Regions from separate parts of the Arthrobacter sp. P1_D4 genome, predicted to be linked through region 3. Evidence: riboswitches for the same ligand, from Rfam matches in the RefSeq annotation. Region 3 holds a riboswitch; each other region holds the start of a gene.
The links. A riboswitch is a leader RNA that binds a small molecule or an ion and turns the genes downstream of it on or off. The one in region 3 is predicted to bind S-adenosylmethionine.
Positions count from the first base shown of each region.

Region 1 (8,834 bases), on a different contig from region 3:
AATCCCGAAGCTGAGGACCACCTGGCTCAGGACGAGCGCCCAGGTGGGGTCGAAGCCCACCGCCAGCAGCACGACGGCGGGGATGAGGGTCACGACGCGCCGGGCCATGACGGGGATCCGGATCTTGAGCAGGCCCTGCATGATGGTGCCGCCGGCATAGCAGCCCACTGAGGTCGATGCCAGGCCGGAGGCGAGCAGCCCGACCGCGAAGATCACGCCGACGATCGGACCGAGATTGGCGGTGATGGCGGCGTGCGCGCCCTCGATCGTGTCCGTGCCTTCTTCGCCGCCGAGGGTGGAGGCGGCCAGGAGCAGCATGCCGATGTTGACCAGTCCGGCGATCGCGAGGGCGGCCACGACGTCGAACCGGGTGGCCCGGACCAGGCGCGCGATGGCCGCCGGGGGAACATGCAGGTGTTCGTCCGGCCGGTGCCGGTCCCGGGACAGGGCCGAGTGGACGTAGATGGCGTGCGGCATGACGGTGGCCCCGAGCATGCTGGCGGCCAACAGGACGGTGTCCGGTCCCTGGAAGCCGGGCATGAGCCCGGCCAGGGCGGCTCCCGGATCGGGCGGGCTGATGAAAAGCCCGGCCAGGAAGCCGACTGTGATGATGCCGAGCAGGAACATGATGATGAATTCAAACGGCCGCTGTTTCTGCCGGGCCTGGACCGCGAGCAGGAGCATCGACACGGCGCCGACAATCAGGGCGCCAAGGGGGAGGGGCAGGCCGAAAAGCAGGTACAGGGCGATTGCGCCGCCCACCACCTCCGCGAGATCGGTGGCGGCGGCGACAACTTCGGCCTGCACCCAGAAGGCGCGGCGCCAGAACGGCTTGAGCCGTTCACCAAGGATCTCCGGAAGGCTCTTGCCCGTGACGATCCCGAGCTTGGCGGACTGGTACTGGACGAGGACGGCCATGACGTTGGCGGCCACGAGGACCCACACCAGCAGGTAGCCGTACTGCGCTCCGGCGGTCAGGTTGGCGGCCACGTTTCCGGGGTCCACGTAGGCGATCGACGCCACGAAGGCCGGTCCCAACAGGCCGATCAGCGCCCTCCGGGCACCCGGGTGTTTGTAAGTGGGGGCGTCCTGCGCCGGTTGCCCGTGTCCCGTTAGCTCCAGCACTGCCAGCTCCTGTGATTGGCGCGTCGGCGTTGACGCGATGATCGGCGCCGGCCGGAAAACAGCCGGTGTCAAAGTTTCGTGTGCCTATAAGAAATTATTAGGCATACCGAAACAATAGGCCTGGCGGGCGCTGCGTGCAATCCGGGGGAATCCGGGGTGAGCGTGCATCAGGCCCGGAAGGCCCGCCACGTCTGGGTCAGGTAGGGCAGCCGGAGCACCTCGCCTGGGGTGTGCCCCAGGTGCTCGTGCAGGTACCAGGCGAGGTTGGCTGTGACCTTGGCCCGGGTGGAGTCCGATGCCGCGAGATAGTAGCTGCGGGACTTGGCCAGCTCCTGGATGTCCTCCGCCGTGACGGAATCCTCCCAGCGCGTCAGGTGGCTCTCCAGTCCGGTGAACTCGGGGCCCACGGCCGGACGGAAGTGTGGCTTGTGGACGTCCCCGGCGTGCATGATCCGGGAGAGCCGGTGCACCCAGGGCACGCTGGTGTCCAGCTGGTTCCAGATCAGGCCCAGCACGCCGTGCGGCCGCAGGATCCGGGCAATCTCGGCGCAGGCCAGGCCTGGGTCGCACCAGTGCCACGCCTGGGCAACCGTGACCAGGTCAAAGGACTCCGGCTCGAGACCGGTGTCCTCGGCGCTGCCCTCGATGGCGGTGACGTCCGGCAGGGTCCGGCGCAACTGCTCAAGCATGTCGGCAGAGGGGTCCACGGCCACCGTGGCCAGTCCGCGTTCTGCCAAAAGGGAAGTGAACTTCCCGGTGCCCGCGCCAATGTCCGCGGCGTCCCTGGCTCCCGCCCGGACCAGCCAGTCGGCCGACTCCTGCGGATAGCCGGGGCGGACGCGTTCATAGTGCTCGCCGCCGTCCTGGAAGCTTTGTCCGAGTTCCTGGCGCCGCTCGCTGTGCAGCTTCGGTCCGCTGTGGAGCCTGGGTCCGGCGCTTGCCACGTGCGATCTCCTTCGGGAAGGTCCTGCTTGTTACAGATACCTTTCGAATTTACCGCACCCGCGCCGGGCCCCGGTCCTGCGCTAGTCGAGGGTGCAGGGCGCAGCGCCGGCCGTGCCCGGGGTGTTCGGCGCCCAGTGGGGGTAGCTGCGGGTATCGTTGGCCGGCACCCAGCGCCCGGCGTCCACCACGTAATCCCAGCCGAGTCCGTTTTGCCGCAGCTGCTGCAGGCCGGCCAGCAGGCGTTCGGCGTCCTCCAGTCGTGAGCCGAGGCCGAAGCTGGCCCGCAGGGAGCCGGCGGGCAGGCCGAGCCGCTTGAGCAGCGGGTGGGCGCAGAAGCGGCCGTCGCGCAGGCCAATGCCGTGTTCGGCCGACAGGTAGGCGGCCACCAGTCCGGCGTCGTAGCCTGCCACGGAAAAGTTCACGACGCCGATCGTGCCGGTGTCCGGCTGATCGCCTCCAGTGGAAGAAGCGGAGGAAGAATCGGAAGCAGAATCGGCAAAGATCCGGTGCACGGTTACCCCTTCGATGCCCTGGAGGCCCTCGACGAGGAAGGACCGGATGGCGTCCTCGTGGGCCTGCCACTGCTCCGAGTCCAGGGCTGCAATGACCTGGGTGGCGCGGGCGAGGGCCGCCGCACCGAGGACGTTCGGCGAGCCGCCCTCGTGCCGGGCGGGTCCTGTGGTCCAGCTGACGGAGTCGAGCCGGGCATCGCGGACCGCGCCGCCGCCGGCCAGGTGCGGGGTGCCGGCGTCGAGCCAGTCCGTCCGCCCCACCAGCACGCCGGCGCCGAACGGGGCGTACAGCTTGTGCCCCGAGAAGGCGAGGTAATCGACGTCGTCCGCGGCGATATTGATCCGCCGGTGCGGGGCGAGCTGCGCGGCGTCGACAACGATCCTGGCGCCGTATTCGTGCGCCAGTGCGGCCAGGGTCCGGATCGGGAGGATCTCCCCGGTGACGTTGGAGGCGCCAGTGACGGCCAGCAGGCTGACGCCGCCGCGGGCGAGTTCGTCGCGCAGGCGGTCCACGGTGGCCGCGAGGGTGGCGGCGGCCACGACGCTGCGGTGCGGGACATTCTGCCAGGGCAGGAGGTTGGCGTGGTGTTCGATGTCGAGGTAGAGGACCTCGCCCGCGGGCCGCCCGTCGCGCAGCGGCAGGCAGCCGGCCAGCAGGTTCAGGGAATCGGTGGTGTTGCGCGTGAAGATCACGGAATCGCCGGGCCGGCCGCCCACGAAGTCCCGCACGATGTCCCGAGCGTTCTCGTAGACGGAGGTGCTGATCTGCGATGCGTAGCCGGCGCCACGGTGCACGCTTGCGTAGTACGGCAGGATTTCGTTCAGGTAGGCCGAGACCACGGACAGGGCCGGGGCAGAGGCGCCGTAGTCGAGGTTGGCGTAGCGCGCGTGGCCGCCGGTGATCAGCGGGGCCTGGATCTCGGCCCCGGTGACGGCTGCCAGCGGGCGGGCCGCGAGGGCAAGCCGTGCATGGAATTCAGGGGCAACGGGGAAAATGGCAGTTGTCATGGGACCTCACTCGAACAGGACCCCACACCGTGGGAATCCGCGCTTGCCGGGTCCGTTCCGGACCGGCCAGGTCGTCACCCGGGGCACCCCACCGCGACTGGAGGGTTGCCGGCCAGCAAACCGGGGTTTAGCGCTGGCACTCGTGACCTGCATCGAGCGTAGGACATCGGCGCAGCCGGGGAAAAGGCGGCCGCCGATTGTGAAGCGGATTATTACGGGCGCGGATCAGTTGTTCGGGTGGGCCTGGAAGAGGTCGTCGAGTCCGGGGTTGAGACGCTTGAGGACTTCCGAGTGCAGGATCGAATTGGTGGCCAGGGCGTTGCCGCCGAAGGGGCCGTCCTCGCCTTCGAGCGAGGTGAAGCGGCCGCCGGCCTCGGTCACGATCGGCACCAGGGCGGCCATGTCGTAGAGATTCAGCTCGGGTTCGCAGGCGATGTCCACGGCTCCCTCGGCCACGAGGCAGTACGACCAGAAGTCACCGTAGGCGCGGGTCCGCCACACTTCCTCGGTCAGGCCCAGGAACTCATCCAGGTTCCCGCGTTCCTTCCAGCCGCCAAGGCTGGAGTAGGACAGCGACGCGTCCTCGAGATTGGAGACGTTGGATACCTTCAACCGTGTGGCGGCGGCGAGCGAGCGGCCGGTGTAGGCGCCTGCACCCTTGGCGGCCCACCAGCGCTTGCCCAGTGCCGGCGCGCTGACGACGCCGACCACCGGCTCGCCCTCATCGACGAGGGCGATCAGGGTGGCCCAGACCGGGACGCCGCGGACAAAGTTCTTCGTGCCGTCGATCGGGTCGATGATCCACCGGCGGGAACCGTGGCCCGAGCTGCCGAACTCTTCGCCCAGGACCGCGTCACGCGGACGTGACCGGGAGAGCTGGCCGCGGATGGCCTCTTCCGCGGACTTGTCGGCATCGGTGACGGGTGTGAGGTCGGGCTTCGTCTCGATCCGAAGGTCGAGCGCCTTGAAGCGGCTCATGGTCTGGGAATCGACCGAATCTGCCAGTACATGGGCAAGGCGCAGGTCATCGTTGTAGCTCGAAGCTGGTTGGCTCATGGTTCCAAACTACCGTCAAACCCGGCTGCCGGGCGGGAGGCCGCGGCTCGGCGCCGCCGCCCCGTTGCCGGTCCGGCTAGGAAACGGTGCCCAGTTCCTTGGTTTCCTGCGCTTCCATCCGCGGGTCAGTGCCCAGCAGCCGGCGCAGGGACGCGAGCCTGGCCGGTCCCGAGGGCCCCGCGTGCCCGGCCGCAACCCACTTGTCGACCCCGCAGTTGACGGCGGTGGAGTCATGCTTGCAGCCGCGTTCGCAATCATCGGTGCCCGGTTCCAGGTCCGGGAAGGAACGCAGGATCCGGTCCGGGTCCACGTGGGCCAGGCCGAAGGACCGGATGCCGGGGGTGTCGATGATCCAGCTCCCGGCCGGGGCATCGTTGACTTTGAGCGCCAGTGCCGACGAGGACGTGTGGCGGCCGCGGCCGGTGACCGCGTTCACGCCTCCCGTGGCCCGCTCGGCCCCGGTCAGGGCGTTGACCATGGTTGACTTGCCGACGCCGGAGTGGCCCAGCATCACGGTGACCTTGCCGTCGAGGTAGTCGCGCAGCTGGGATACCGCGTCCTTGTCGAGCCGGGCGGAGAGCCCGTCGTCGGAGCGGGCGTCGATGCCGGAAGCGGCGGAGTCGGCGGTCTTGGAGATGATGACGGGGAAGTCGAGGTGCTGGTAGTTGGACAGCAGCTCGGCGGGATCCTTGACGTCGGCCTTGGTGACGAGCAGCAGCGGTTCGATGCCGGCGTCGTACGCGGCGACCAGTGCGCGGTCGATGAAACCGGTCCGCGGCTCGGGGTTGGCGGCGGCGACCACCACCACCAGCTGGTCGGCATTGGCCACGACGGCACGTTCGATCGGGTCCGTGTCGTCGGCGCTGCGGCGCAGCAGCGTCTTGCGGTCCTGGATCTTGACCAGCCGCGCCAGGGTGTCGGGCTCGCCGGTGACATCCCCGACCAGGGAGACGAAATCGCCGGCAACCACCGGGTTGCGGCGCAGCTCCCGGGCACGGGCCGCGATGATCTTGCGTTCGTCCGCGGTCCCCTCGCCGACGACGGCGGTGTAGCGGCCGCGGTCAACGGTGATGATGCGTCCGGTGACGGCGTCGTCGTAGCTGGGCCGGTCCTTGGTGCGGGGCCGTGTGCCCTTCTTGTTCGGCCGGATCCGGACGTCGGACTCGTCCCAGGAATCAGTGCTGCGTGCCACCGGCGGTGTCCTCATCTGCGGCGGGTCCCTGGGCCAGCATCGCTTCCCAGAGTTGCGGGAAATCGGGCATGGTCTTGGCCGTGGTTGCGATGTCCTCGACTTCCACGCCGGCTACGGCAAGGCCGAGGATGGCGCCGGCGGTTGCCATGCGGTGGTCCGCATAGCTGTGCACCACGCCGCCGTGCAGCGCGGCCGGGCGGATGATGAGGCCGTCGGAGGTTTCTTCGGCGTCGCCGCCGAGGCGGTTGATTTCGGCGACGAGGGCGGCGAGCCGGTCCGTTTCATGGCCGCGGAGGTGGGCGATACCGCCCAGCCGTGAGGGGCCGGTGGCGAGGGCGCACAGCGCGGCTACGGTGGGGGCGAGTTCGCTGGTCTCGTCGAAGTCGCCGCCCTTGATCTCCGGCCCTCCGCTGACGGTCAGTGTGCCGCCGTCAACCGTCACCGTGGCGCCCATAGCGGTCAGGATTCCGCGCCAGAGATCACCCACCTGGGTGGTTTCCGCGGGCCAGTTCGGGATCCGCACGGTGCCGCCGGTGGCCAGGGCCGCCGCGAGGAAGGGTCCGGCGTTCGAGAGGTCCTGCTCGATCCGGACGTCGAAGGAGCGGATCGGGCCGGGGGAGACAACCCAGTGGTTCGGCACCGAGTCGTCGACCGCCACGCCCACACCGCGCAGAACGGCCACGGTCATGTTGATGTGGTCCAGGCTCGGCACGGGCTTGCCGACGTGTTCGCTGCTTTGATGTTCGAGGTGGAGTCCCTCGGTGAAGCGCGCCCCGGCCAGCAGCAGGGCGGAGACAAACTGGGACGAAGCGCTGGCATCAATGACCAGGTGGCCGCCGCGCACTTCACCAGAGCCGTGCACCGTGAACGGCAACGACGACGCCGGACCGCCGTCGGGTGCGGTGACTGCCACACCCAGGCCGGCGAGAGCCTCGATCATGGTGCCCATGGGGCGTTTGCGGGCATGCGGGTCGCCGTCGAAACGGGACTCACCGCGGCGCAACGCGGCCACCGGCGGCACAAAGCGCATGACTGTACCGGCCAGGCCGCAGTCGATCGCCGTGTCCGCCGACACGGTATCCATGCTGATCGGGACGATTTCCAGGTCGGGGCCGAAGGCGCCGTCGCCGGGCACTTCCGTGACGGTGGCCCCCAACTGCCGCAGGGCCTCAATCATCAGCGCGGAATCCCGGGAGTGCAGGGGAGCGCGCAGCCGGGAAGGTCCGTCCGCGAGGGCGGCGAGCACGAGGTACCGGTTGGTCAGTGACTTGGATCCGGGAACGGTGACAGTGGCATCGACCGGCCGTGCTGCGAAGGGGGCGGGCCAGTGCGTACCGGCGTCGGCTGCATGGGGACCGGCTGCGTGGGGGCCGGCAGGGTGGGACGGGGCAGCTGCAGAGGGGGTGGTGCCAGTCATTACCGTCTTAGGCCCCGGCAGAGTGGTCTGCGGCCTTGCGGACGACTTTGTCGGCCTTCTTCAGCTGCTTGTTGGTGGTCTTGCGGGCATCGGCGGCGAGGTGTCCGGCGCTCTTCCTGGCATCGGCGGCCAGGTGCCCGGCGCGCCAGGCCAGGCTGGGCTTGCCGGCGGTATCGACCGCGGCGAGGAGCACGCCGCCGGTGAGGGAGACGTTTTTCAGGAGCTGTTTGCGGCGGGCGTCGCGGGCTTCCTTCGAGGAGATGTCCGCGCTGCGCCATTCGACGTAGCCGTTCAGGAGCGAAATGACGGCGAGCAGGGTGGCCGCCAGCCGGGCCGACTTACCGAGGGCGAAGCAGACGCCGGCACCGATCTGGGTGCCGCCGATCACGCGTGCCACGACTTTCTCATTTGGCTGGAACGGCAAGGCGTCGGCCGCACGCCGCAACAAGGGGGACAGCTGGGCCGCAGTGTCATCCGCGTTCTTGAGCTTGTCCATGCCGGCGAGGACGAAACTGGAGGCGAGCATGGGCCGGGCGAGAAAGCGGACAAACGACATGAATTTCCTCCTGGATGGACGAACAGCGGCTTCACTGCGGGAGAACCGGTTCTAGTCTTGCACTTTTGCGGAATATTTGCCCGCAGGACGTGGTTGTGAAAGGCAGATCCCAGCAGGCTAACGAAGGCGGAGATTTGACTCTGGTCAAAGACAGGGCGGAACCGGAAGCCGGTTCCGGGCAATCATGGACCCTCGCGCTTGCGTCGGTTCCGGGTGCCCGGCGGAAGGTGACAGTAGACTTGAACGCAATGAGCACCATGGACCCGGCCGTTGCGGCCATGCACGAGGTTGCCGGAAACGACGCCACGCCCACCAAGACACCTGATGCCGGCACGCCCGCCGCTTTGGAGACCGAGGTGGACGGGAAGCCCCTTGATGTCTCCTCCGAGTCCGCGGAAGAGCGCCGGGTGCGCTTTGAGCGTGACGCCATGCAGTACGTGGACCAGCTGTATTCGGCGGCCATGAGGATGGCCCGGAACCCCTCCGACGCCGAGGACCTGGTCCAGGAGGCGTATACGAAGGCGTTTTCCGCATTCCACCAGTACAAGCCCGGAACCAATCTGAAGGCCTGGCTGTACCGCATCCTCACTAACACGTACATCAACCTGTACCGGAAGCGTCAGCGCGAGCCGCTGCAGTCGAATTCGGACACCATTGAGGACTGGCAGCTGGCCCGCGCCGAGTCGCATACGTCCTCGGGACTGCGTTCGGCGGAGGCTGAGGCCCTGGACCACCTGCCCGACTCGGATGTGAAGCGCGCCCTCCAGTCGATTCCGGAGGAATTCCGGCTGGCCGTGTACTTCGCCGACGTCGAGGGTTTCGCGTACAAGGAAATTTCGGACATCATGAACACCCCCATCGGGACCGTCATGTCGCGGCTGCACCGCGGCCGGAAGATGCTGCGGGACATGCTGGCGGACTATGCCGCCGAACGAGGATTCAGGGCCGCCACCGAGTCAAGCGCCGCGGCCGACAGCAACAAACAGGAGAACAGGAAATGAGCGACTGCCAGGGACTGGGCGA
Region 1 is NZ_JBFUAU010000018.1:96,692-105,525, forward strand. It holds gene AC1D0A_RS17890 (Nramp family divalent metal transporter) at 1-1,125, opposite strand, end outside; gene AC1D0A_RS17895 (class I SAM-dependent methyltransferase) at 1,293-2,069, opposite strand; gene AC1D0A_RS17900 (aminotransferase class V-fold PLP-dependent enzyme) at 2,151-3,590, opposite strand; SAM riboswitch class IV at 3,625-3,738, opposite strand; gene hisN (histidinol-phosphatase) at 3,816-4,646, opposite strand; gene rsgA (ribosome small subunit-dependent GTPase A) at 4,723-5,838, opposite strand; gene aroA (3-phosphoshikimate 1-carboxyvinyltransferase) at 5,822-7,255, opposite strand; gene AC1D0A_RS17920 (DoxX family protein) at 7,263-7,811, opposite strand; gene AC1D0A_RS17925 (sigma-70 family RNA polymerase sigma factor) at 7,946-8,812, shown strand; gene rsrA (mycothiol system anti-sigma-R factor) at 8,809-8,834, shown strand, end outside.
Region 1: another riboswitch for S-adenosylmethionine. It lies ahead of AC1D0A_RS17900 (aminotransferase class V-fold PLP-dependent enzyme); the one in region 3 lies ahead of AC1D0A_RS09125 (bifunctional o-acetylhomoserine/o-acetylserine sulfhydrylase).

Region 2 (8,834 bases), on a different contig from region 3:
CGAGGTCGACGCCGAACCCGCCGCCCACGTGGGCCAGCAGGGCCTCAATGTCCAGGCTGTCCTCGAGCTCATCGGCCTTGCGGTGCGCCTCGGCTTCGGTGCCGCCCACCACGAAGTGCATGCCCTGGAGGAACTTCACGTCATCCGGATGGCGGCCGGCGGCAACGGCCTGTTCCCGGACTGCCGCGGTGTACTTCGCGGCCACCTCGGTGCTCGGCGCGAGGGTGAAGGTGGCCTCGGCGTTGGCGGCGCAGAACTGCTGGCCGCGGCCGGAGCTCCCGGCCTGGAAAAGCACCGGGGTGCGTTGCGGCGAAGGGGCCGCGAGGTGGGGTCCGTCGATCGAGTACCGGGGTCCGCGGTGGTAGATCTTGCTGACTTTCTCCGGGTCCGCGTGGACTCCGGTCGCCTTGTCCCGGAGCAGCGCGTCGTCCTCCCAGGATCCTTCCCACAATTTGTAGGCGGCCTCGACGTATTCGTCCGCCCAGTCGTAGCGTTCGTCATGCCTGGTCAGCTCGGTGGCGTTGAAGTTCCGGTGCGCGTTTTCCAGCACGCTGGTGACGATGTTCCAGGCCACCCGGCCGTCGCTGATGTGATCCAGGGTGGACATCTGCCGGGCGAACTGGAACGGGTGGCTCTGAATCACCGACGACGTCGCGGCCAGTCCGATCTCCCGCGTTCCGGTCGCGAGCGCGGAGAGCAGGATAAGGGGGTCGTTGGACGGCACCTGCAGGCCCTTTTTCAGCAGCGATGCCCACCCGCCGTCGTAGTCGCCGTAGAGACCGACGACGTCGGCGAAGAAGATCGCGTCAAACTTGGCGTCTTCGAGCTGGCGGGCCAGGTCGATCCAGAGCTGGAGTTCGTTGAACCGGTGCTGCTGGGCTTCCGGGCGCCGCCACTGGCCGCCCATGATGTGGCTGGACGTGTTCATCACGAAGGCGCTGATCAGCAGGCGGGGGCGGGGTCCGTCGAAACGGGTACTGGGTGTTGAAGTCATGGGGTGCTTTCCGCTGTGGGAGGTGGGACGATGGTGCTGCCGGCGCTCAGAGGCGCTTGTCCAGGCGCCGGGCAACATAGGATCCGCCCAGCTGAACGATGGTGACCAGCAGGATCATCAGGACTATGGCGGTGATCATGAGCGGTGTCTCGTAGCGGTAATAGCCGTACCGGATGGCGAAGTCGCCGATTCCGCCGCCGCCCACCAGGCCGGCCATCGCCGAGTAGGAGATGAAGCTGACGGTCATGATGGTGATGGAGCTGACGAGTCCGGGCTTCGCCTCCACAATCAGGACGTCCCGGACGATCTGGGACCGGCTGGCGCCCATGGACCGTGCCGCTTCGACCACTCCGCCGCCGAGCTGGCTCAGGTTCTGTTCCACGAAGCGGGCGAAATACGGAATGGCGTTGAGGGTCAGCGGGACAATGACGGCGGCCGTGCCGATGGTCGTGCCGACAATGAACCTAGTCACGGGAATGATTGCGATCAGCAGGATCAGGAACGGGAACGAGCGGAGCAGGTTGACCAGCCCGTCCAGGACCCGGTGCAGCTTTGGCCTGTGCTTGAGCCCGTTGGGACCGATGGTGTAGAGCAGGACACCCAGCGGTGTCCCGAGCAGCACCGCCAGCGGGATGGCCACCAGCAGCATGGTGAGGGTCTGCCCCATGGCGACGCCGATTTCGGGCAGGACTTCCAGGATGCGGTCAAACATTGATCAGGCCCTCCGACGCGGCTGTGGTGTGGGCGCCCCTCCCGGAGCGGTCCAGCTGGATCTCATCGGAGACCAGGTAGCGGCCGATCGACGTCGCCGGGTGGAAGCCGGGGCGTTGGAGTTCGGCGAGGTCGAACTGCTCCACGACCCGGCCTTCTTCCATGACCGCGACGTTGTCCGCGATGGCCTTGATGACATTCATCTCGTGGGTGACCACCACGATTGTGATGCCGAATTCGGCGTTGACGTCGGCCAGGTACTGCAGGACCGATGACGTCGTCCGGGGATCCACGGCCGACGTCGGCTCGTCGCAGAGCAGCACTTTGGGCCCGGTGGCGAGGGCGCGGGCGATCGCCACCCGCTGTTTCTGGCCCCCGGAGAGTTTGGCCGGATACGTTCCCGCTTTGTCGGCGAGGTCCACGATTTCCAGGGTTTCGGCGGCCCGCCGCCGGCGTTCCGCCTTCCCCACGCCGGCGAACTTCAGGGACAGCTCCACATTTTCCTGGGCTGTGAGGTTGTTGAGGAGATTGAAGTGCTGGAAAATCATGCCGATGTCGTGCCGCTTGGTCCGCAGCTCGGCGTCGGACAGGGTCACCAGGTCCACGCCGTCCACCAGGACGCGGCCCGACGTCGGGCGCTCGAGGAGGTTGATGTTGCGCAGCAGCGTGGATTTGCCGGCGCCGGAGAACCCGATGATGCCCTGGATGGTGCCCCGCCTGATGTGCAGGCTGACGTCATCGACGGCCGTGAAAGGTCCCGCGGCCGAGGCGAATGACGTGCTGACGTTCTGGATCTCGATCACAGGCCCCCACCTGCTCGGGGCCGCGGCGCTGCCGCTGTCTGCGTGTTCATGATTTCCTCCGGGCTCGCCCGAGGAAAGCCCTGGGTCCTGGCTTCCGGGCAGCGCTGAGCGAAGCCGGGGAGCCTCAGAACACAGTGGTTCTCCATCGGTCCTGGCGGTAGCACCGTCCTCAAAGGAGGGGGTTGCTGCGGCGTCACGGAGCCAGATCTCTCAGCCGCTCGGGATGGTTACGAGTCCATCTCACACGGCATGAGGCCGGATACGGAAAAAGCCGGTCACATTTTGTAACCGACTCTTCCCGATCTGTTGATCGTCATTCCCGGGCCGTCAGATGCCCACGCGCCAGCCTTCGCGGGCGGGGCACGCGTTCACGACGACGTCCAGCCCGGCGGCCTTCGCGCGGTCCGTCGCGGCGTCATCGAAGACGCCCAGCTGCAGCCAGACGGCCTTGGCACCTACCGCGATGGCCTCGTCTATGACTGCGCCCACCCTGTGGGAGTTGACGAAGCAGTCCACGACGTCGATCGGGTGCTTCTCCGCCGGGATGTCAGTCAGGGAACGGTACCCCTTCTCGCCGTGGACGTCGTCGCCGGGCAGGTTGACCGGGATGATTTCCATGCCCATCCGGTCCCGGACATAGAGGGAGACCTCATACGCCGAGCGCCATTCGTTGGTGGTGAGGCCGACCACCGCCCACGTGCCTTTGGTTCGCATGAGGCGGTCAATGACTGCCGGATCGTTAACATGGGCCATGCATCAACCATACTCCTGCGACCTTTCCGGACAATTGCCGAATAAATGAATGATTTGGGCCGGACGCATGCCGGGTGAACGAATATTACGGCGCTCCCGCACGCCGATTTTGCGGAATCGTGCATCTGAAGTTCTAGTAGGTAGTGACCATCCCGAGCGGCCGAGAGACCTGGATCGATGACGCCGCAGCAACCCCCCGGTGACGTGAGACGACCATTCCCACGCAACCGCTCCGCCCTCCTTCGGTGATATTCGAGGGCGCCGGAGCAACCAAGGGGTGCTACTGCCAGGACCGATGGAGTGCAGCAATGACCCCTGAGAATTCTTCCGCTCTGCCCACCTTTGCCCGGACTGCGTCCGAGGCATTCCCACAAACCACTTCGGACGCGACGGCGAACGAAGCAGGGCTGCGTGACGCGCCCGGCTCCTCTCGCGGCTCTTCGGGATGGTCCCTGAACGAGCCCACGGACGGCGCAGTGCACGGCGTCCCCGCCGACGGGCCGGCGCGTCACCGCAGCACCACCTCCGGAGACCACCCTCCCCGGCACGGCGCCGCCGCGACCGCGGGTACTGTCCAGGCAGAGACGGTTGCGTTCTGGGAAACCCAGGCTCTCCGCCTCGACTGGGCGGACCTGCCTGGCGGCGCAACGGAGCAAACCAAGCCCTGGCACACCGCGCACCGCCGGGTCCCTGCCGACGTCGTGGCCGGCACCGGACCGCAGATCACCTGGTTCGAAGGGGGCAGGCTCAATGTCGCCTACAACTGCGTCGACCGCCACGTAGCGGCGGGGCGTGGAGACAAGGTGGCCCTGCACTTTGAGGGCGAGCCCGGCGACCGCCGCGCCGTCACCTACGCCGAACTCCAGCGCGAGGTTTCCAAAGCCGCCAATGCCCTCCTGGATCTCGGTATCACCAAGGGCGACCGGGTGGTCATCTACCTCCCCGTCATCCCCGAAACCGTGATCATCACCCTCGCAGTGGCCCGGATCGGCGCGATCCATTCCTTGGTCTTCGGCGGGTTCTCCGCCGAGGCCCTGAAGTTCCGGGTGGAGGACACCGGCGCCAAGCTCCTGGTCACCACCGACGGCCAGTTCCGCCGCGGCACCGCCGTGCCGGTCAAGGACAACGCGGACGCCGCCGTCGCCGGCGACAACGCCATCGAACACGTCCTGGTGGTCAACCGGACCACTCCCGCGGACGAGCTGGACACCGTCCCGATGACCGCCGGCCGCGACGTGTGGTGGCACGACGCCGTCGGGCGGGCCTCCGAGACTCACGAAGCCGAGGCGTTCGACGCCGAGACGCCGCTGTTCATCATGTACACCTCCGGCACCACCGGCAAGCCCAAGGGCCTGGTCCACACCTCCGGCGGGTACCTCACACAGGCGTCATGGAGCTTCGAGCACCTGTTCAGCAACCCCGACCCTGCGCTGCGGGAGAAGGACGTGCACTGGTGCACGGCCGACCTCGCCTGGGTCACCGCGCACACCTACGAGCTCTACGGCCCGCTCTCCAACGGCGCCACGCAGGTCATCTTCGAGGGCACGCCCAACACCCCGCACCCGGGCCGGCACTTTGAGATCATCGAACGGTACGGGGTCACGCAGTATTACACCGCGCCCACCCTGGTCCGCTCCCTCATGGGCTGGTTCCCGGACGGCGTCCCGGACACGTACGACCTCTCCTCCATCCGTCTCCTCGGCACGGTGGGCGAGGCCATCAACCCCGAGGCCTGGCGCTGGTTCCGGACCAATATCGGCGCCGGCACCGCCCCCGTGGTGGACACGTGGTGGCAGTCCGAAACCGGCGCCACCATCCTCTCCCCGGCACCGACGGACGCCGCGTTCAAGCCCGGCTGCGCGGCCCGCCCGCTGCCCGGCGTCAGCACGCGCATCGTGGACGACGCCGGCAATACGGTGCCGCCCGGCGTCCAGGGTTTCATCGTGGTGGACTCCCCCGGCCCGGCGATCGCCCGGACGGTCTGGGGCAACCCGCGCCGCTACTTCGATTCGTACTGGCGCCAATACGCCGAGCAGGGCTGGTTCCTCGCCGGTGACGGCGCCAAGTATGACGACGACGGCGACATCTGGATCCTCGGGCGGGTGGACGACACCCTCAACGTCTCCGGACACCTGCTCTCCACCATCGAGGTCGAATCGGCGCTCGTCACCCACCCGGACGTGGTGGAGGCCGGCGTCTGCCCGGTCGCGGACCCGAAGACCGGCCACGCGATCGTCGCGTTCGTGGTGCTGAAGGATTCGGCGGCCACCCCCGACATCCAGGGTGTGCTGAAGGCGCACGTCGCGAAGCAGATCGGGCCGATCGCCAAGCCGCGGGACGTCGTCGTCGTTCCCGACGTGCCGAAAACCCGCAGCGGCAAGATCATGCGCCGGCTGCTGACCCAGCTGTTCGAAGGCACAACGCTCGGCGACACCACCTCGCTGCAGAACGAACCATCCATCGCGGGCATCCAGGATGTGCTGCGCGACCGCGCCGCGGAATTCCTGGCAACAGCAAGCCCCACCCGGAAGTAAAGGAACACCCATGACTGAGATCAGCAACGTCGCCCGTCTGTCCGAACCGCTCAAGTTCGCCTACTGGGTCCCCAACGTCTCCGGCGGCCTGGTGGTGTCCACCATCGAACAGCGCACCGGCTGGGACTTCGAATACAACAAGAAGCTGGCCAGGATCGCGGAGAACTCCGGTTTCGAATACGCCCTGACCCAGACCCGGTACGCCGCCTCCTACGGCGCGGACAAGCAGCACGAGGCCACCTCGTTCAGCCTGGCGCTGCTGGCCGCCACCGAGCGCCTCAAGGTGATCTCCGCCGTCCATCCGGGCATGTGGCACCCCGGCGTGCTGGCGAAGTACATCATCACCGCGGACCACATCTCCAACGGCCGCGCCGCCGTGAACATCGTCTCCGGCTGGCTCAAGGACGAATTCACCAACTTCGGCCTCGAATGGCTCGAACACGACGAGCGCTACGTCCGCACCGAGGAATTCATCAAGGTCCTCCGCGGGCTCTGGACCGAGCAGGACTACAGCCAGTCCGGCAAGTACTACAACATCACCGACTTCACCCTGAACCCGGCACCGGTGGACGTGCCGGACCGGGCGCACCCGGAGATCTTCTTCGGCGGCAACTCCACGGCCGCGCAGGCCACCGCCGGACGGGTGGCTGACTGGTACTTCTCCAACGGCAAGGACCTCGACGGGTTCAAGGAGAACATCGCCGGTGTGGTGGCGGCGTCAGGTGCCGCCGGTCGCGGCCCGGAAGGTGCCCTCCCCTCCCCCAAGTTTGGCCTGAACGGCTTCGTGATCGCCCGGGAATCCGAGAAGGAAGCCCGCGACACCCTCCGCGAGATCGTCGAGAAGGCGCACAAGCCCGCCGTGGAGGGGTTCCGCGCCGCCGTCCAGGAAGCCGGGGCGTCCACCAAGGACGGCAAGGGCATGTGGGCCGACTCGAGCTTCGAGGACCTGGTCCAGTACAACGACGGCTTCAAGACGCAGCTGATCGGCACCCCGGAGCAGATCGCCGAGCGGATCGTGGCGTACAAGAAGATCGGCGTGAACCTGTTCCTGACCGGCTACCTGCACTTCCAGGAGGAAGTCGCCGCGTTCGGCCAGGACATCCTGCCGATCGTCCGCGAACTCGAGGCGGATCTGGCCCGGAAGAACGGCACCGAACTGGACCTGTCCCGGACCCCGGTGGCAAACGTTGAGGTGGCTGCCTAATGGCCGACCGCAAGTTCGGTTTCCGCACCCGTGCGCTGCACGCCGGCGGCACCCCCGACGCCGAGCACGGCGCCCGCGCCGTGCCGATCTACCAGACCACCTCCTTCGTGTTCAAGGACACCCAGGACGCCGCGAACCTCTTCGCGCTGCAGAAATACGGCAACATCTATTCCCGGATCGGCAACCCCACCGTGGCCGCGTTCGAGGAGCGCATCGCGTCCCTGGAGGGCGGAATCGGCGCCGTGGCGACGTCGTCGGGGATGGCGGCGGAGTTCATCACCTTTGCCGCGCTGACCCAGGCCGGGGACCACATCGTGGCCGCCTCCCAGCTCTACGGCGGCACGGTGACCCAGCTGGACGTCACACTGCGCCGCTTCGGCGTGGACACCACATTCGTCGCCGGCACCGATCCGGCGGACTACGCTGCCGCGGTGCGCGGGAACACCAAGGCGATCTTCGTGGAGGTGGTGGCCAACCCGTCCTCGGAGGTCCAGGACCTTGCGGCCCTCGCGAAGGTGGCGCACGACGCCGGCGTCCCGCTCGTCGTCGACGCCACCCTGAGCACGCCCTACCTCGTGCGGCCGATCGAGCACGGGGCGGACATCGTGATCCACTCCGCCACCAAGTTCCTCGGCGGCCACGGCACCACCCTCGGCGGCGTGATCGTCGAAAGCGGCCGCTTCGACTGGGGCAACGGCAACTTCCCGACCATGACCGAGCCCGTGGCCTCCTACGGCAACGTCTCCTGGTGGGGGAACTTCGGCGAGTACGGGTTCCTCACTAAGCTGCGCTGCGAACAGTTGCGCGACATCGGACCGGCGCTGTCCCCGCAGTCGGCGTTCCAGCTGCTGCAGGGCGTGGAAACGCTCCCCCAGCGCCTCGACGAGCACCTGAAGAACGCCCAGGCCGTGGCCGAATGGCTGGAAGCGGACGAGCGCGTGGCCTACGTGAACTTCTCCGGACTGCCCTCGCACCCGCACTTCGAGCGGGCGCAGAAGTACCTGCCGCTGGGTCCGGGCTCGGTGTTCTCCTTCGGCGTCAAGGGCGGCCGGACCGCGGGGCAGAAGTTCATCGAGTCCCTGCAGCTGGCCTCACACCTGGCCAATGTGGGCGACTCCCGGACCCTGGTCATCCACCCCGGGTCCACCACCCACCAGCAACTGAGCCCCGAACAGCTCGAGTCGGCAGGTGTCCCCGAGGACCTTGTCCGCATCTCCGTGGGCCTCGAGGACATCGATGACATCCTCTGGGACCTGGACCAGGCGCTGGACGCCGCCTCGGAAGCAGCAGCCCCGGATGCATCCGCAGAGGCTGAAGCCTGCACGATCGGAGCGAACTGATGAGTGTTGAAGAACGGACCTGGACCGGCCCCTCGGCGCCGGAGCGCCTGAACCTGCTGCGGCAGGCGAAGTCGATCGCGATTGTGGGAGCATCCGACAAGCCCTCGCGCGCGAGCTATTTCGTGGCCACCTATCTGCAGTCCTCCACCCGGTACAAGGTCTATTTCGTGAACCCTGTGGTGAAGGAAATCCTGGGTCAGCCGACGTATGCGTCGCTCGCGGACCTGCCGGAAAGCCCGGACATTGTGGACGTGTTCCGCAAGCACGGCGACTTGCCCGGCGTCCTGGACGAGGCCATCGCCGCCGGCGCCAAGACCCTCTGGCTGCAACTGGGCTCCTGGCACGAGGACGTTGCCAAGGAGGCCGAGGCCGCCGGACTCGACGTCGTGATGGACCGCTGCGTGAAGATTGAGCATGCCCGGTTCCACGGCGGCCTGCACCTGGCCGGGTTCGACACTGGCGTCATCTCTTCCAAGCGGCAGGTCCTGGCCTAAC
Region 2 is NZ_JBFUAU010000013.1:1,967-10,800, reverse strand. It holds gene AC1D0A_RS13440 (LLM class flavin-dependent oxidoreductase) at 1-994, opposite strand, end outside; gene AC1D0A_RS13435 (methionine ABC transporter permease) at 1,041-1,706, opposite strand; gene AC1D0A_RS13430 (methionine ABC transporter ATP-binding protein) at 1,699-2,508, opposite strand; SAM riboswitch class I at 2,648-2,738, opposite strand; gene AC1D0A_RS13425 (CoA-binding protein) at 2,836-3,261, opposite strand; gene acs (acetate--CoA ligase) at 3,570-5,795, shown strand; gene sfnG (dimethylsulfone monooxygenase SfnG) at 5,806-6,999, shown strand; gene AC1D0A_RS13410 (O-acetylhomoserine aminocarboxypropyltransferase/cysteine synthase family protein) at 6,999-8,339, shown strand; gene AC1D0A_RS13405 (CoA-binding protein) at 8,339-8,833, shown strand.
Region 2: another riboswitch for S-adenosylmethionine. It lies ahead of AC1D0A_RS13430 (methionine ABC transporter ATP-binding protein); the one in region 3 lies ahead of AC1D0A_RS09125 (bifunctional o-acetylhomoserine/o-acetylserine sulfhydrylase).

Region 3 (4,882 bases):
CGTGGCGGACGAGGTGACCTACCTGGGGGCGCACCTTGTGCCCGCCGGGATGGACGCGGAGGAATACACGGAGCTGGTCTGCGGGCCGATGCTCACCGCAGTCCGGCCCTACGTCCGCTGGGCCGACGTCTTTTGCGAGCAGGGCGCGTTCAACGAGGACCAGTCCCGCCGGGTGCTCCTGGCCTGCAAGGCCGCCGGGCTGGGACTGCGCGTCCACGGCAACCAGCTCGGCGAGGGCCCCGGAGTCCGGCTGGCGGTGGAAGTCGGCGCCGCCAGCGTGGACCACGTGAACTACCTGTCGGCCGCGGACGTCGACGCCCTCGCCGCGAGCTGGTCCGGCTGGGACGCCGCCGGCGGCAGCGGCACCCCTGGATCCGGGCAGCGCGGCACGGTTGCCACCTGCCTGCCGGCCTGCGATCTTTCCACCCGGCAGCCGCTGGCCCCCGGCCGGGAGCTGCTCGACGCCGGTGTGCAGCTGGCGCTGGCCTCCAACTGCAACCCCGGCACGTCCTACACCAGCTCCATGGCGTTCTGCGTCACCACCGCCGTGCTGCAGATGCGGCTCAGCGTCCACGAGGCGGTGCGCGCCGCGACCTACGGCGGCGCGCTGGCCCTGGGCCGGGAGTCCGGGAACGACGCCGACGGCGCACGCGCGGTGGGCTCGATCGCCGTCGGGCACCGCGCGGACCTGCACCTGCTCAACGCCCCTTCCGCCACGCACCTGGCCTACCGGCCCGGCATCCCCCTGACGCACGCGGTGTGGCGCGCCGGTGTAGCGCAGCCGGTCCGTTAGCCCTAGAACATCATGGGCGGTGCGTCGAGGACGGTCTCGTCCACGCGCCTCTTCTCCCACTGCGTGAAGGGCTTGTCGAGCTCGTACTTGCCGTGCGAGGTGCGCAGTAGGGTTCGGACCTCGGCGTTCTCGGGGTTGTTCAGGGACTCGAAATATTCCACCGACCAGTGGAACCAGCGCATGCAGAACAGCCGCATGGTCAATCCGTGCGTCACGAACAGCGCGTTCGGGGCATAGCCGGGCCGGGACCAGTGCCGGTGCAGGGTTTCCATGAAGGAAGAAATCCTGTCATATACATCGGAACCGGACTCGCCCTCGCGGAAGCGGTAGAAGAAGTGCCCGTAGGCGTTGCGGAGCTCTTTCTGGTCCTCGATGTCGCCGGCGATCTGAAAGTTGGCCCAGTCCTGTTCGCGCAGCCGCGGTTCCTCGATCACCCGCTCCACGAGCGGGCCGAGATTCAGCGCCTCGAGGGTCTGGTAGGCGCGCAGGTAGGGGGAGACGTAGACGCACACCGGGCGGCCGTCCAGCTGGCGCCGGACCTCCTCCCCGGCCGCGGTGGCCTGCTCCAGGCCCAGCGCGGTCAACGGGATCCGGTAGTCCGGAACACGGTTGTAGATCGAGGTGTCGGCATTGGCGGCAGACTGGCCGTGCCGGATCATGATGATTTTCCGGGGCGCACTCATAATCCCCAAGCATAGGGCTCCTAAAAGCAGGTGCCGCAGGCAAAACCCCGTTCGGCCGGTACCACGCGGGCACCAGCAAACTATCGGCAAGTGCAGGCAAGATAGAACCATGTTGGTTCCCTCCCGCCGTCGGCTGCGGTTCGAAGTGTTGATTGTCCTGGGGTTGTCGCTCGGGCAGTCCGCGATCTATTCCCTGGTGCAGTTGCTGGACAAGATGACCACGGCGCCGCTGGCCCAGGGGACATCCACCCTGAACCGCTCACAGAGCGCACGCGAATACTTCGACCTCACCTACCAGTTGCTGGACATCATCTTCGCCCTGGTCCCGGTGGCCCTCGTGATCTATTTCCTCACCGAGCACTGGCCGGCCGGTGAGCGCGGAACCTCGGCGTTCCGAAGGATCGGCTTCGACTTCGCCCGGCCCGGCAAAGACCTCCTGCAGGGGCTCGGACTAGCTGCGCTCATCGGCATTCCGTCCCTGGGGCTCTACGCCGTCGGCCGGGCGCTGGGGATCACGACGGCGATCATCCCCAGCGCCCTGGACGCGTACTGGTGGACCGTGCCGGTGCTGGTCCTGTCCGCGATCCGGCACGCGGTGGTCGAGGAAGTGATTGTGGTGGCGTACCTGCTGGACCGGCTCGGGAAACTGGGCTGGAGCGTGCCGGCGGCCATCGCCGCCAGCGCCCTGCTCCGCGGCAGCTATCACCTGTACCAGGGGTTCGGGCCGTTCATCGGCAACGCGGTGATGGGCGTGGTCTTCGCGCTCGTCTACACGCGGACCAAACGGGTGATGCCGCTGGTGATCGCCCACGCCATCCTGGACACTGTGGCGTTCGTGGGGTTCAGCCTGTTCGGCAGGGCCGTGGGCCTGGGCTGATGGCGTTGCCCGTACAGCCGGCGCCATCGGCAGGCCTTAAATGATCTCGGCCGCCGTCTCCTAGGTGACAACGTTGGCACCTAAGAGATGGCGGCCGAAGCGTGGGGCAGGTGGAGCGTTAGATCGTGACCGCTCCGGAGGCGGTCTCGAAGGTGACAGAGAGGATGCCGGGAGTCCCGTGCGGCGCGATCCAGTTCACGGCGACGTCTTCCAGCGGCTTTTCAACCGGTTCGCCCAGCCACTCCGTGACGCGCGCGGCCGAACCGGCAATGGTCAGTGCGGACATCTTGACATCGCTCGCGTAGGCGTTGGACGGGTGCAACTCCGGGTCGCCCTCCCACTTGAGCATGTACGGCACCTGGGGGTCGGCGATGAGCCCCAGGATGCCGATCTGCTTCCAGATCAGTTCGCGGCCGTCGGGAAACTTCCGGTTGCCGTTGACGGCGGCGCGGCCGAGCCGCTCCTCGAACGGGGCCAGGTCGTCAACCTCGACGCACCAGCCCATCCAGCCGCCGCCGGCCTCGGAGCGTGCCCGGACGGCCTGGCCGAACGGGGCCTTGTCGGAGGCCGGGTGGTTCAGGACCTCCACGACTTCCAGGTACTTGTGTCCCGCGAGCGGGATAATCATGTTGCGTGTCCCGAAACGGGGGTGCACTCCACCCTTCACGGCTTCAACGCCGAGGGCAGACGCAATACGTTCAGTGGTGGCTGCCAAGCCATCGTGTTCACAGGCGTAAGAAACGTGATCCATGCGCATGCCATCATCTTGGCACTTTGTGATGGACCTCTCAGCTTAGGCTCCCCTAACCGTCATGGGACGTCCCGGGGCGCCGAACGCGGCGCCCCGGATGCTCCGTCACGGCAGCCCTCTTCATCTTCGTCACAAAGCTATCCAGGGCTCCGCCGCCATTCCTACACTGAAGCCAGGTCATGAGTGCCAGCGCACAGCCCCGGCTTGCTGGCCGGCAACCCTCGTATCGCGGTGGGGTGCCCCGGGTGAAGACCTGGCCGTCCGGCGCCCGCCGGAGGGCAAGCGCGGCGCCTGTTCCGGTTCGGGCCGAAAGCCCCGGCCGGTGCTGTGCCCAGTGACTCGAGGAGCACCAATGTCCAATGCCTGGTCCTTTGAAACCCGCCAGATCCACGCCGGCCAGGAGCCGGACAGCGCCACCGGCGCGCGTTCCCTGCCCATCTACCAGACGACGTCGTTCGTGTTCCCCAGCGCCGAAAGCGCCGCGAACCGCTTCGCGCTCGCCGAGCTCGCGCCCATCTACACCCGGATCGGCAACCCGACCCAGGACGCCGTCGAACAGCGCGTCGCCAGCCTGGAAGGAGGCCTCGCGGCGCTGCTGCTCAGCTCCGGCCAGGCCGCCGAGACGTTCGCGATCCTCAACATCGCCGAGGCCGGGGACCATGTGGTGGCCAGCCCCAGCCTCTACGGCGGAACCTACAACCTGCTCGCGCACACGCTGAAGAAGTTCGGCATCTCCGTGACCTTCGTGGCGGACCCGGACAACCTGGACCAGTGGCGGGACGCCGTCCAGCCCAACACCAAGCTGTTTTTCGGCGAAGTGGTCTCCAACCCCCGCCAGGACGTCCTGGACATCGAGGGCGTCTCCCGCGTGGCGCACGAGGCCGGCGTGCCGCTGGTGGTCGACAACACGCTCTCCACCCCCTACCTGATCCGGCCGATCGAGTGGGGCGCGGACATCGTGGTCCATTCGGCCACCAAGTACCTCGGCGGGCACGGCGCCGCAATCGCCGGCGTGATCGTGGACTCCGGCAACTTCGACTTCGGGAAAGACCCGGAGCGGTTCCCCGGCTTCAACACCCCGGACCCCACCTACAACGGCCTGGTTTACGCCCGCGACCTCGGAGCCGACGGCGCGCTGGGCGCGAACCTCTCCTACATCCTCAAGGCCCGGGTCCAGCTCCTGCGCGACCTCGGCTCCGCGGTGTCCCCGTTCAACGCCTTCCTCATCGCCCAGGGCATCGAAACGCTGAGCCTGCGCGTCGAGCGCCACGTGGCCAACGCCACGAAGGTGGCGCAATGGCTGGAGGGGCGGGACGACGTCGAATCGGTCGCCTACGCCGGGCTGCCGTCCAGCCCCTGGTACGAGCGCGGCCGCAAGTACGGGCCCAAGGGGACAGGCGCCGTCGTGGCGTTCAACATCGCCGGGGGAGCGGAGGCCGGCAAGCGGTTCGTCGATGCCCTCGAACTGCACTCGCACGTCGCGAACATCGGCGATGTCCGGTCGCTGGTGATCCATCCGGCGTCGACCACCCACAGCCAGCTCTCGCCCGAACAGCAGGTGATCGCCGGGGTGAATCCCGGGCTGGTGCGGCTTTCGGTGGGACTGGAGCATATTGACGACATCCTGGCGGACCTCGACGCCGGATTCCGCGCGGCCAAGACCGCCTAGACGGAAGCCCACGCGGAATTTCCCCACCTTGCTGGCATGACGCCGGGAATCGCCGGCACTTCGGCGCGACCCGCCGGTCACGGCTGTCAAAGGTGGGGAAACTGCGGTG
Region 3 is NZ_JBFUAU010000008.1:94,879-99,760, forward strand. It holds gene AC1D0A_RS09105 (amidohydrolase family protein) at 1-793, shown strand, start outside; gene AC1D0A_RS09110 (histidine phosphatase family protein) at 796-1,476, opposite strand; gene AC1D0A_RS09115 (CPBP family intramembrane glutamic endopeptidase) at 1,586-2,353, shown strand; gene AC1D0A_RS09120 (VOC family protein) at 2,472-3,110, opposite strand; SAM riboswitch class IV at 3,280-3,395, shown strand; gene AC1D0A_RS09125 (bifunctional o-acetylhomoserine/o-acetylserine sulfhydrylase) at 3,457-4,773, shown strand.

Region 4 (8,834 bases), on a different contig from region 3:
ACGGTAGGCGAGGACCTGGAACTCACCTGGCGGGTGCACAAGGCAGGCTACCGGGTGGTCTTCGCCCCGCGGGCGCTGGTCTATGCCGAGTCGCCGTCAACGGTCCGGGCGCTCTGGCGCCAGCGCGTCCGCTGGGCCCGCGGGCTGCTGCAGACCATGGGTGTGCACAAGCGCATGATCGGCAACCTCCGGCACGGACAGTTCGGCGCGTACCTGTTGTTCAACACCATCACCATGGTGGTGCTCCCGGTGCTCCAGATCCTGGTACTCGTGGATCTGGTCTTCCTCACGGCGTTGGGCCGCAGTCCGTTCGGCGCGGATGTCTGGGCAATCCTTGGCTGGGTGGGGCTGTTCATCACGTTGCTGCTCACGGCGTTTGCCCTGGCCATGAACAGGGCGTGGAAGGACCTGCGGCACGCCTGGGCGCTCCCGCTCATCCCCCTCTATTCCGTGTTTACGAGCCTGACCATGGTGGCCGCGCTGGTGCAGGAACTCCGCGGCAAGGAGGCGCACTGGAACAAGCTGACGCGGACCGGGGTGGTCAGCGTCACCGCCCCGGCGGTGCGCCCGGACGTCAGCGTTTGAAACGCGGACCGGCTGCCTTCCCTGCCCTTGCGCTCCTGTCGGTGCTGGCGCTTGCCGCCACTGGGTGCGGCGGGCCGCAGGGACCCACGGCGCCCGCCGCGGAGCGCACTGTCGGCGTCGGCTACGAAACTGTGGTCGACGCCGCCTCGACGCTGCCGGGACTGGCCAGACGGCTCGATGAGGTCAACGCCAACAGCGTCACCATCAGCGTGGGGCGGCTGGACTGGACGGCGTTCCCTTGGGACGCCCACCCCGAGGTGGAGGCCGTCCCGGGCCGTGACCACGTCGCCGAAGCGGTCAAGGCGCTGGGGACCGGCGGTGATGGCAGGAAACGCAGGATCACGCTGACCATCGACCTGCTGATCCCCGGCTGGATCCGCACCAACCCGGGCCTGGCCGGCATCAACTTCGACGGCACCCGCTCCACGGAGTTCGCCAGCGTCAGCGCACTCACGACGGGACCCGTCGGGGAGCGGCTGGTCGCCTTCGTGGCCGAGGTGACCAGGCGGTACCAGCCTGACGCCGTGGCCTTGACGGAACTGATGTTCGATAACAACACCTACGGCGGCGACGACCGCGACTCCTACCGGCTGGCCAGCGGCGGGATGGACTGGCCGCGGCTCGCGAACGGGGACATCGACGTCGAACACCCCGGCCTCGGGGCCTGGCGGTCGAAGGCGGTGGCAGCCATCGTGGCCAAGGCGGCGGCGGCCGCGCACGCGAACGGCGCCACGCTCGACATGGACGTCCGGGCGCCGTGGCACGATCCCGCCGCCGACCGGCCGGAGAGCGGCCATGACTACGGGCTGCTGGCCGCAGCCGCTGACCGGCTGGTCTTGTGGGACTACTTCGGGCTCAACGACGCCGCTCCGGCCTACTCCGCCGAGCTGGCCGCGGCCATGGCGAAGCGGTCCGGGAAGTTCGCCATCTCGGTCGGGATGTGGGCCAAGGACGGGCGCATCTCCGCCGCGGACCTGGCGGCCGGGCTGGAGGCGTCTGTCTACGGCGGGGCGGCCGCCGTCGCCGTCACACCATCCAGCATGCTCGACGACGACGCCTGGCGGGCGCTCAAGGCGGCCTGGGCCTGAGCGGCCATGGCCCCGGACCTGCTTAAGGGCCTGGACCTGCTTGAGGGCCTGGACCTGCTTGAGGGCCTGGACCTGCTTGAGTGCCTAGACCTGCTTGAGCGCCTGGCCGAGGTCGCGGATCAGGTCCTCGACGTCCTCCAGCCCCACCGAAAGCCGGACCACGCCGTCGCTGAGCCCGATCGCCGCGCGGCCTTCCGGGCCCATCGCGCGGTGCGTGGTGGTGGCCGGGTGCGTGATAAGCGTCTTGGCATCGCCCAGGTTGTTGGAGATGTCGATGATCCGCAGCGCGTCCAGGAGTGCGAACGCGGCCTGCTTCGCCGTGCGCCCGGGGGAGGGCTGCAGTTCCAGGGTGAGCACGGTCCCGCCGGCCTTCATCTGCTGCACTGCGAGCGGGTACTGCGGGTGGGACGGCAGCAGCGGGTACTTTACCCAGCCGACCGCAGGCTGTCCCTCGAGCCATTCGGCCAGCCGCAGCGCGGAGGCCGAGGAATGGTTGACGCGCAGGGCCATGGTCTCCAGGCCCTTGGTGAGCACCCAGGCGTTGAACGCCGAAAGCGCCGGACCGGTGTGCCGCATGAGCTGCTTGACGGGCCCGTCGATGAATTCCTTGGTGCCCAGGATGGCTCCGCCCAGGACGCGGCCCTGGCCGTCGATGTGCTTGGTGCCGGAGTAGACCACCACGTCCGCGCCGAGGTCGCCGCAGCGCTGGAGCAGCGGGGTGGCGAAGACGTTGTCAACCACCACCGTGGCGCCGGCCGCGTGCGCCAGTTTGCTCACGGCGGCGATGTCCACGATTTCCTGCATCGGGTTCGACGGCGACTCGAAGAACACCGCGGTGGTCGGCACGGACAGCGCGGACTGCCACTGCTCCAGGTCCGGACCGTCTACGAAGACCGTCTCGACACCCCAGCGCGGCAGGATTTCGTTGAGGATCACGAAGCACGAGCCAAACAGCGAGCGGGCCGCGACCACCCGGTCGCCGGCCGCCAGCAGCGCGCCCAGGGCGGTGAAGACGGCGGACATGCCGGACGCCGTCGCGAAACACGCCTCCGTTCCCTCGAGCAGCCGCAGCCGCTCCTGGAAGGTGGCGACGGAGGGGTTGCCGTAGCGGGAGTAGACGAAGCGCTCGTCCTCCCCGGTGAAGGCGCGCTCGGCGGCGGCCGCGGACTCGTAGACGAATCCTGAGTTGAGGAAGATCGGCTCGGTGGTCTCCTGGAAGCCGGTGCGGTCAAGGCCGCCACGGACAGCCTGGGTGTCGGCCGCCCAGCCGGCGGCGTCGGGATTGAAAGTCACTTAGATCTTTCCGAGGTTGGTGGGCAGGCCGCGGTTCTTCCAGCCATTGACGGTGCGTTCGCCAAAGCGGTCGGTCTCGCCTTCGAAGCCCTCAAGGACGTTGTACGAGGTGTAGCCGGCGGCCGTCGCGGCCGTCGCGGCGCCGATCGACCGGGCACCGGAACGGCAAAGGAACACCAGTTCGACGGCGGTGTCCGCCGGCGCCTGCTGCCTTAGCTGTTCCACGAAGTGCGGGTTCGGCGTGCCGCCGGCAAGGTTCCACTGGATGAAGAGCGGATCGTTGCGGCTCTCGCCCGCGGCCGCGGTGTCCGGGATGCCGATGTGGGCCCATTCGCCTTCGGTCCGGACATCCACCAGGATGGCTCCGGCCTCCAGCTTGGCCCACGCCTCCTGCGGGCTGAGGTCTCCGGCGTAGCTCATGCGTGGCCCGCGAAGGCTCCGTCGGCGCCAAATTCGTCGGCGTCGAGCTCATCAACCGCATTGGCCACGGCGGCGTCCGCACTGGCAATCGCGGCCGGCAGGACCAGCGCCTGCGCCACGATCACGGTGCTTCCGTTGAAGCTGGCGGCGGGGCTTCCATGCAGCACGTAGCCCTCGGCCAGGGCGGCTGACACCCGCTCGCAAAAGGCGCGGTCATCCGCGCCGGTGAACAGGCGGTAAGCCAGCCTCTCCGCGCCGGGTGCTGAACCGGGTGTGGCTGTTGTGGGTATTGACGTCTCGGGCACGACGGATCTCCTCTTTCACGCTTGCAGCTCGAATTCTCGAATGCCGAGTATTCACCTGAGGCACCCCGCCGCGAAAGGGAGGGTTGCCGACCGGCCAGTCAGGGCTTGGCACCGGTTCTCATTACTCCCCAAAAACGTAACACCTGCGACGCCGGCCCGCACCGCCGCCGTCGTCATGTTCCGTAACCGGACCGCGGCCCGGGCGAGTAGTGGCGGGCTCCAGTTTCGGGTACAGCCCACTCGTGTCTGCCGGGACGTTTCGCCGTCTACTGGGGGGATTAGGTCCGACGAGTCGGCCGGAGCTGCAGGTGATTCGAGCAATGTGTGAATCGAGCAGTCCCGGAATCGACTCGCCTGTCCATCAACAAGCTGTCTGGGAATCGGTGGCTGGAACGGTCGGAGCCGCAGCCGCGGTCCGGCCGGTGACGGCGGAATGGAGCAATCGTGGGCCCGCGCATACTCGTTACCGGGATTACAAGCGCCGCCGGACGGGCCGTCGCGGCCCAGCTCGAAGCCCGGGGCCTCCCGTACCTCGGCTCCGACGCCCGCGCCGACACCCGCCAGGCCGGGGAGGCTCCCGCCGCCGCGGTCAGGCTCCTGCCGGCGACGAACCCGGACATGGTCCTGGACCTGCGCCGGGTGGTGGACCGCGAAGCCATCAACGTCATCATTCCGACCCTCACCGTGGAGCTCCCGGTCCTGGCCGCGGCCCGCGCCGGATTCGCCCAGGACGTGCGGATCATCGTGGCCGACCCCGCCGCGGTGGCCCTCGCCAACGACCACCTGTTCACCACCTGGGCGCTGCAAGCCGCCGGCATCCCGGTGCCCCGGTTCGCGGTTCCGGGCGACCTCGCCGCCGCGCCGGCATCCCTCGCCGGCCTCAGCGGCCCCGTGGTGGTCAAGCCTCGGGTCTTCAAAGGCTCCCATGGTGTCCACCTGCTGGCCGGAACCGGCTCCGTTAGCTGGAAGAACATGCCGGCGGGGCAACTGGTCCAGGAATTTATCCCGGGTGCCGACTATGTGTGCCTGGTGTTCGGCACCCCGGCACGCAACGCGATGGCGCCGGTGGCGGTGGTCCTCGAGAAGACCAGGACTCCGTATGGACGCGCCGGCAGCGACGAGGTCAGCCGCAGGGTGCCGGCGAACCAGGCCGGGGATGTGCGCAAGCTGGGCCTGGCCGCCGTCCGCACGCTCGGGCTGGCCGGGCCGGTCCAGGTCCAAATCCGCCGCCGCACCGACGGAACGCCCATGGTGCTGGGTGTCTGCGCGACCCTGGGGGAGAACAGCACCTGGGCCCCGGAAATGCTCGACGCCGTGCTCGCAACGTTCATGCTCCCGGCGTTCAACCCGGCCTCGTTCCGCCGGTGCCCGGCAGTGCCCGCGGACGCCCTGGGGTGAGCGTTCCTATTCGATGGTCGCGAAGAGGGCGTTGAGTTCGGCAGTGAGCTGGCGCCGGAGTTCCGGGGTGCCGATTTCCTGCCCGTCGATGTGGTTCACCGGGGCCAGGAGCCGGATGCTGGAGATCAGCCAGACCGCGTCGGCGTCCAGCAGGTCCTTCGGCTCCAGCGGGCCGTAGCCCAGCTCCCAGCCGGCGGCCTTGGCGGCGGTGAACAGGGCGCCCTGTGACGTGCCGGGCAGGATGCCGCTGTCCAGCTGGGGCGTGATGAGCCGCCGGACGGTGCGGACTCCGCCGGCGCCGTCGTCCGAGGTTTCCAGGTGGGCCAGCAGAACGGTCGACGTCGGACCCTCCAGCACCCTGCCGTCCGCGGACGTGAAGATGACGTCGTCGGCGCCCTGCCGGTGGGCGTAGCGCAGCGCCGCCATGTTCACGGCGTAGGAAAGGGTCTTGGCGCCGAGCAGGAGCCACGGGGCGCGCTCGCCGACTTCACTGTCGTAGCCGCGGTCGAGCAGGATGACGTCGATCCCGGTCTCGCGCTGCCGCCGTCCCGCGGCGGCCGGGGCGGAGGCCTGGACCCAGCACGTGGGGGCAGCCGCGCCCTCCGGCCCGCGGGTGACAATCAGCTTCACCACCACCTCGTCCTGCGCCGCGCCGCCCGGTGCAGCCGCGGCGGGTTCCTGCCCGCGGAACTCGCGGATGGCGGTTTCCACCGCCCGTCGCCATGCATCCTCGGCGGGGATGTCCAGCTCCAGAAGCCGGGCCGAGCCAGCCAGCCGGGTCAGGTGCGCCTGGATCTTGCGGGGCCGGCCGCCGACGGCCAGGAGGGATTCGAAAACGCCGTCGCCCCGGGTGGCGCCCAGGTCCGTGGCCATCAGCTGGGGCTGCGACGCGTCGGCAACGCGGCCGCCGTCGAACGCCGGGTCGAGGAAGACCAGAACGGTCGCGGGCGCAGGAACAGGGGCAGGAGTGGTCATGGCTAAAGCTTAGTCTCGGTGGTCCCGGGATAGGATTTGGGCACTGCCCGTTCGGAACTGTTCCGCGTGGCTTGTACGTTGAGGGGTTCGCCTGTGCTGTGGCCATTTCCGCTGGCGGAGACTTTACCGTCCTGGGCGATTCTGATTTTGACGGTGATCGACTTCGCCATCCGAGTGCTGGCACTGGGCATCATCCCCGGAAACCGGCGGCCCACCACCGCGATGGCGTGGCTGCTGGGCATCTTCATCGTGCCGACCATCGGCCTGCTCCTGTTCCTGCTGTTCGGCAACTTCCGGCTCTCCCGCAAGCGCCGCGCGCAGCAGGACGCGGTCAATACCCGAGTGCGCGCCGGGACCTCGGAACTGGCGATGCTGGAAAGCCGCTACGCCGGACCCGAATGGGTGGCTTCCGCCGCGGAACTGAACAAGACGCTGGGCTCGCTGCCGATGGTGGACGGTAACCAAGTGGAGCTGCTGCCCGGCTACCCCGACTCCATCAAGGCGATGGCCGCGGCGGTCCGCGGCGCAAAGTCCTTCGTCAACGCCGAGTTCTACATCATGAGCTCGGACCACGTCACGGACGATCTGCTGACCGCGCTGGAAGAGGCCGCCGAGCGCGGCGTCGAGGTCCGTGTCCTGTTCGATCACCTTGGCACGCTTCGCATCAAGGGCTATCGCAAGCTGATCGCCCGGCTCAAGGCCAGCAAGATCCGCTGGCGGCCCATGCTGCCGCTCAGCCCGCTGCAGGGGCAGTGGCGCCGACCGGACCTGCGCAACCACCGCAAGATCATGGTGATCGACGGCGAGATCGCCTTCACCGGATCGCAGAACCTGATCGAGCCCTCCTACAACAACCCCAAGCACCGAAAGATCGGCCGCGAATGGGTCGAGCTGATGGCCTGCCTGCGTGGACCGATCGTCACCACGCTCAACGTCGTCTTCGCCACGGACTGGCTCAGCGAGACCGACGAATCCATTGAGGAACAGCTCGCGCACCGGCCCGAACTGCACGCCGGCAACATCACCGCCCAGGTGGTGCCCAGCGGCCCCGGCTTCATCACCGAAAACAATCTGCGGCTCTTCAACACGCTGATTTACTCGGCTCAGCGCAAGATCTCGATCTGCAGCCCGTACTTCGTCCCGGATGACTCGCTGCTGTATGCGGTGACGACGGCGGCGCAGCGCGGCGTCGACGTCGAACTCTTCGTCTCGGAAAAGGGCGACCAGTTCCTGGTCCACCACGCCCAGCAGTCCTACTATGAGGCGCTGCTTGAAGCCGGGGTGCGGATCTACCTCTACAAGGCCCCCTTCGTGCTGCACGCCAAGCATTTCACGATCGACGACGACGTTGCCGTGCTGGGTTCCAGCAACATGGACATGCGCTCCTTCTCGCTGAACCTGGAGGTCTCGGTGATGCTCCTGGGGGAGGACATCGTGCGGCGGATCAGCGCCGTGGAGGACACCTACCGGGGCATTTCGCGCGAACTTACGCTCGAGGACTGGATGAAACGTCCGATGGGCGTCAAATACGTGGACAACGTCGCGCGGCTGACGGCCACCCTGCAGTAGCCGGGGGCGGCGGGACAGCCGACTCAGCCCGTGGGAAACCCGGCGCCGAGCGCCGAGAGGACACCGAACGCTTTGGTCCGGATTTCGTCGTACTCCTCCTGCGGGGTCGAGTCGGCGGTGACAGCGCCGCCGACGCCGAGACTCAGTTCCGCGGCACCCTCGCCGAGGGCGCTGACGACGAGGGTCCGGATTGCCACGGCGAGGTCGGCGGCCCCGTTCAGGGAGAAGTAGCCGATCGCCCCGGAGTACACGCCGCGCGGCGCGGCCTCCAGCCGGTCCAGGATGGCCATGGTGCTGACCTTCGGGGCGCCGGTCATCGAACCCGCGGGGAAACAGGCCGCGACTGCCTCGGCCCGCGGCATCCCGGGCCGCAGCCGGGCATCGATGGTGCTCACCATTTGGTGCACGGTGGCGTAGCTCTCGATCGCGCACAGCCGGCTGACGGCCACCGAACCCGGGACGGCGAAATGGCTCAAGTCGTTGCGCAACAGGTCCACGATCATGATGTTTTCCGCCCGGTCCTTGGCCGAAGATTCCAGCTCCTCGCGCAGCGCGGTATCCGTCCCCGGTTCCGGATCACGGCGGCGCGTGCCCTTGATCGGCTCGGCCCGCATCCTGCCGTCCGCGGCCATCTGCAGAAACCGCTCCGGCGACGTGCTCGCCACGGCGAGCCCGCCGAACCGCAGGAAGCTGGCGAACGGGGCCGGGTTCCGGCGCCGCAGGTCCAGGTACGCCGGCAACGGATCCACGCCCTGAGGCCCCGCGGGCGAGGCAGCCGTGAGCACCGTGGTCAGGCAGACCTCGTAGGTGTTTCCTTCCGCGATCTCACGCTGGGCCTCGGTGACCTTCGCCTTGTAGCCGGCTTCCGTGTCCCGGGCGGCGAAGCGCGGGGCGGTGGTTTTCGGGGCGGTGGTTTGCGGGGCACTGACGCGCTGGGCCGGGGAGGCATGCGCGGCCACGTGCGCCGACGCGGCCGCGGTGACGGCCGTGCGCGCCGTCTCAAGCCAGTCCCCGGCGTCGGGTGCGTCCAGGGTCAGCAGCCAGGCTGTGCCCTCGGCATGGTCAAGGACCACGGCACGGCCGGCGAAGATCAGGCAGGCGTCCGGGGTGGCGGCGGTGACGTCGCTCCCGCCGGTTTCGCGCTTGAGCTCGTAGCCGAGGTACCCGAGCCAGCCCAGGGTGAACTCGCACGGGTAGGCCT
Region 4 is NZ_JBFUAU010000011.1:91,450-100,283, forward strand. It holds gene AC1D0A_RS12320 (glycosyltransferase family 2 protein) at 1-585, shown strand, start outside; gene AC1D0A_RS12325 (hypothetical protein) at 582-1,673, shown strand; gene AC1D0A_RS12330 (O-succinylhomoserine sulfhydrylase) at 1,758-2,966, opposite strand; gene AC1D0A_RS12335 (rhodanese-like domain-containing protein) at 2,967-3,386, opposite strand; gene AC1D0A_RS12340 (DUF1737 domain-containing protein) at 3,383-3,691, opposite strand; SAM riboswitch class IV at 3,704-3,817, opposite strand; gene AC1D0A_RS12345 (ATP-grasp domain-containing protein) at 4,136-5,089, shown strand; gene AC1D0A_RS12350 (aminodeoxychorismate lyase) at 5,096-6,064, opposite strand; gene cls (cardiolipin synthase) at 6,158-7,633, shown strand; gene pabB (aminodeoxychorismate synthase component I) at 7,657-8,834, opposite strand, start outside.
Region 4: another riboswitch for S-adenosylmethionine. It lies ahead of AC1D0A_RS12340 (DUF1737 domain-containing protein); the one in region 3 lies ahead of AC1D0A_RS09125 (bifunctional o-acetylhomoserine/o-acetylserine sulfhydrylase).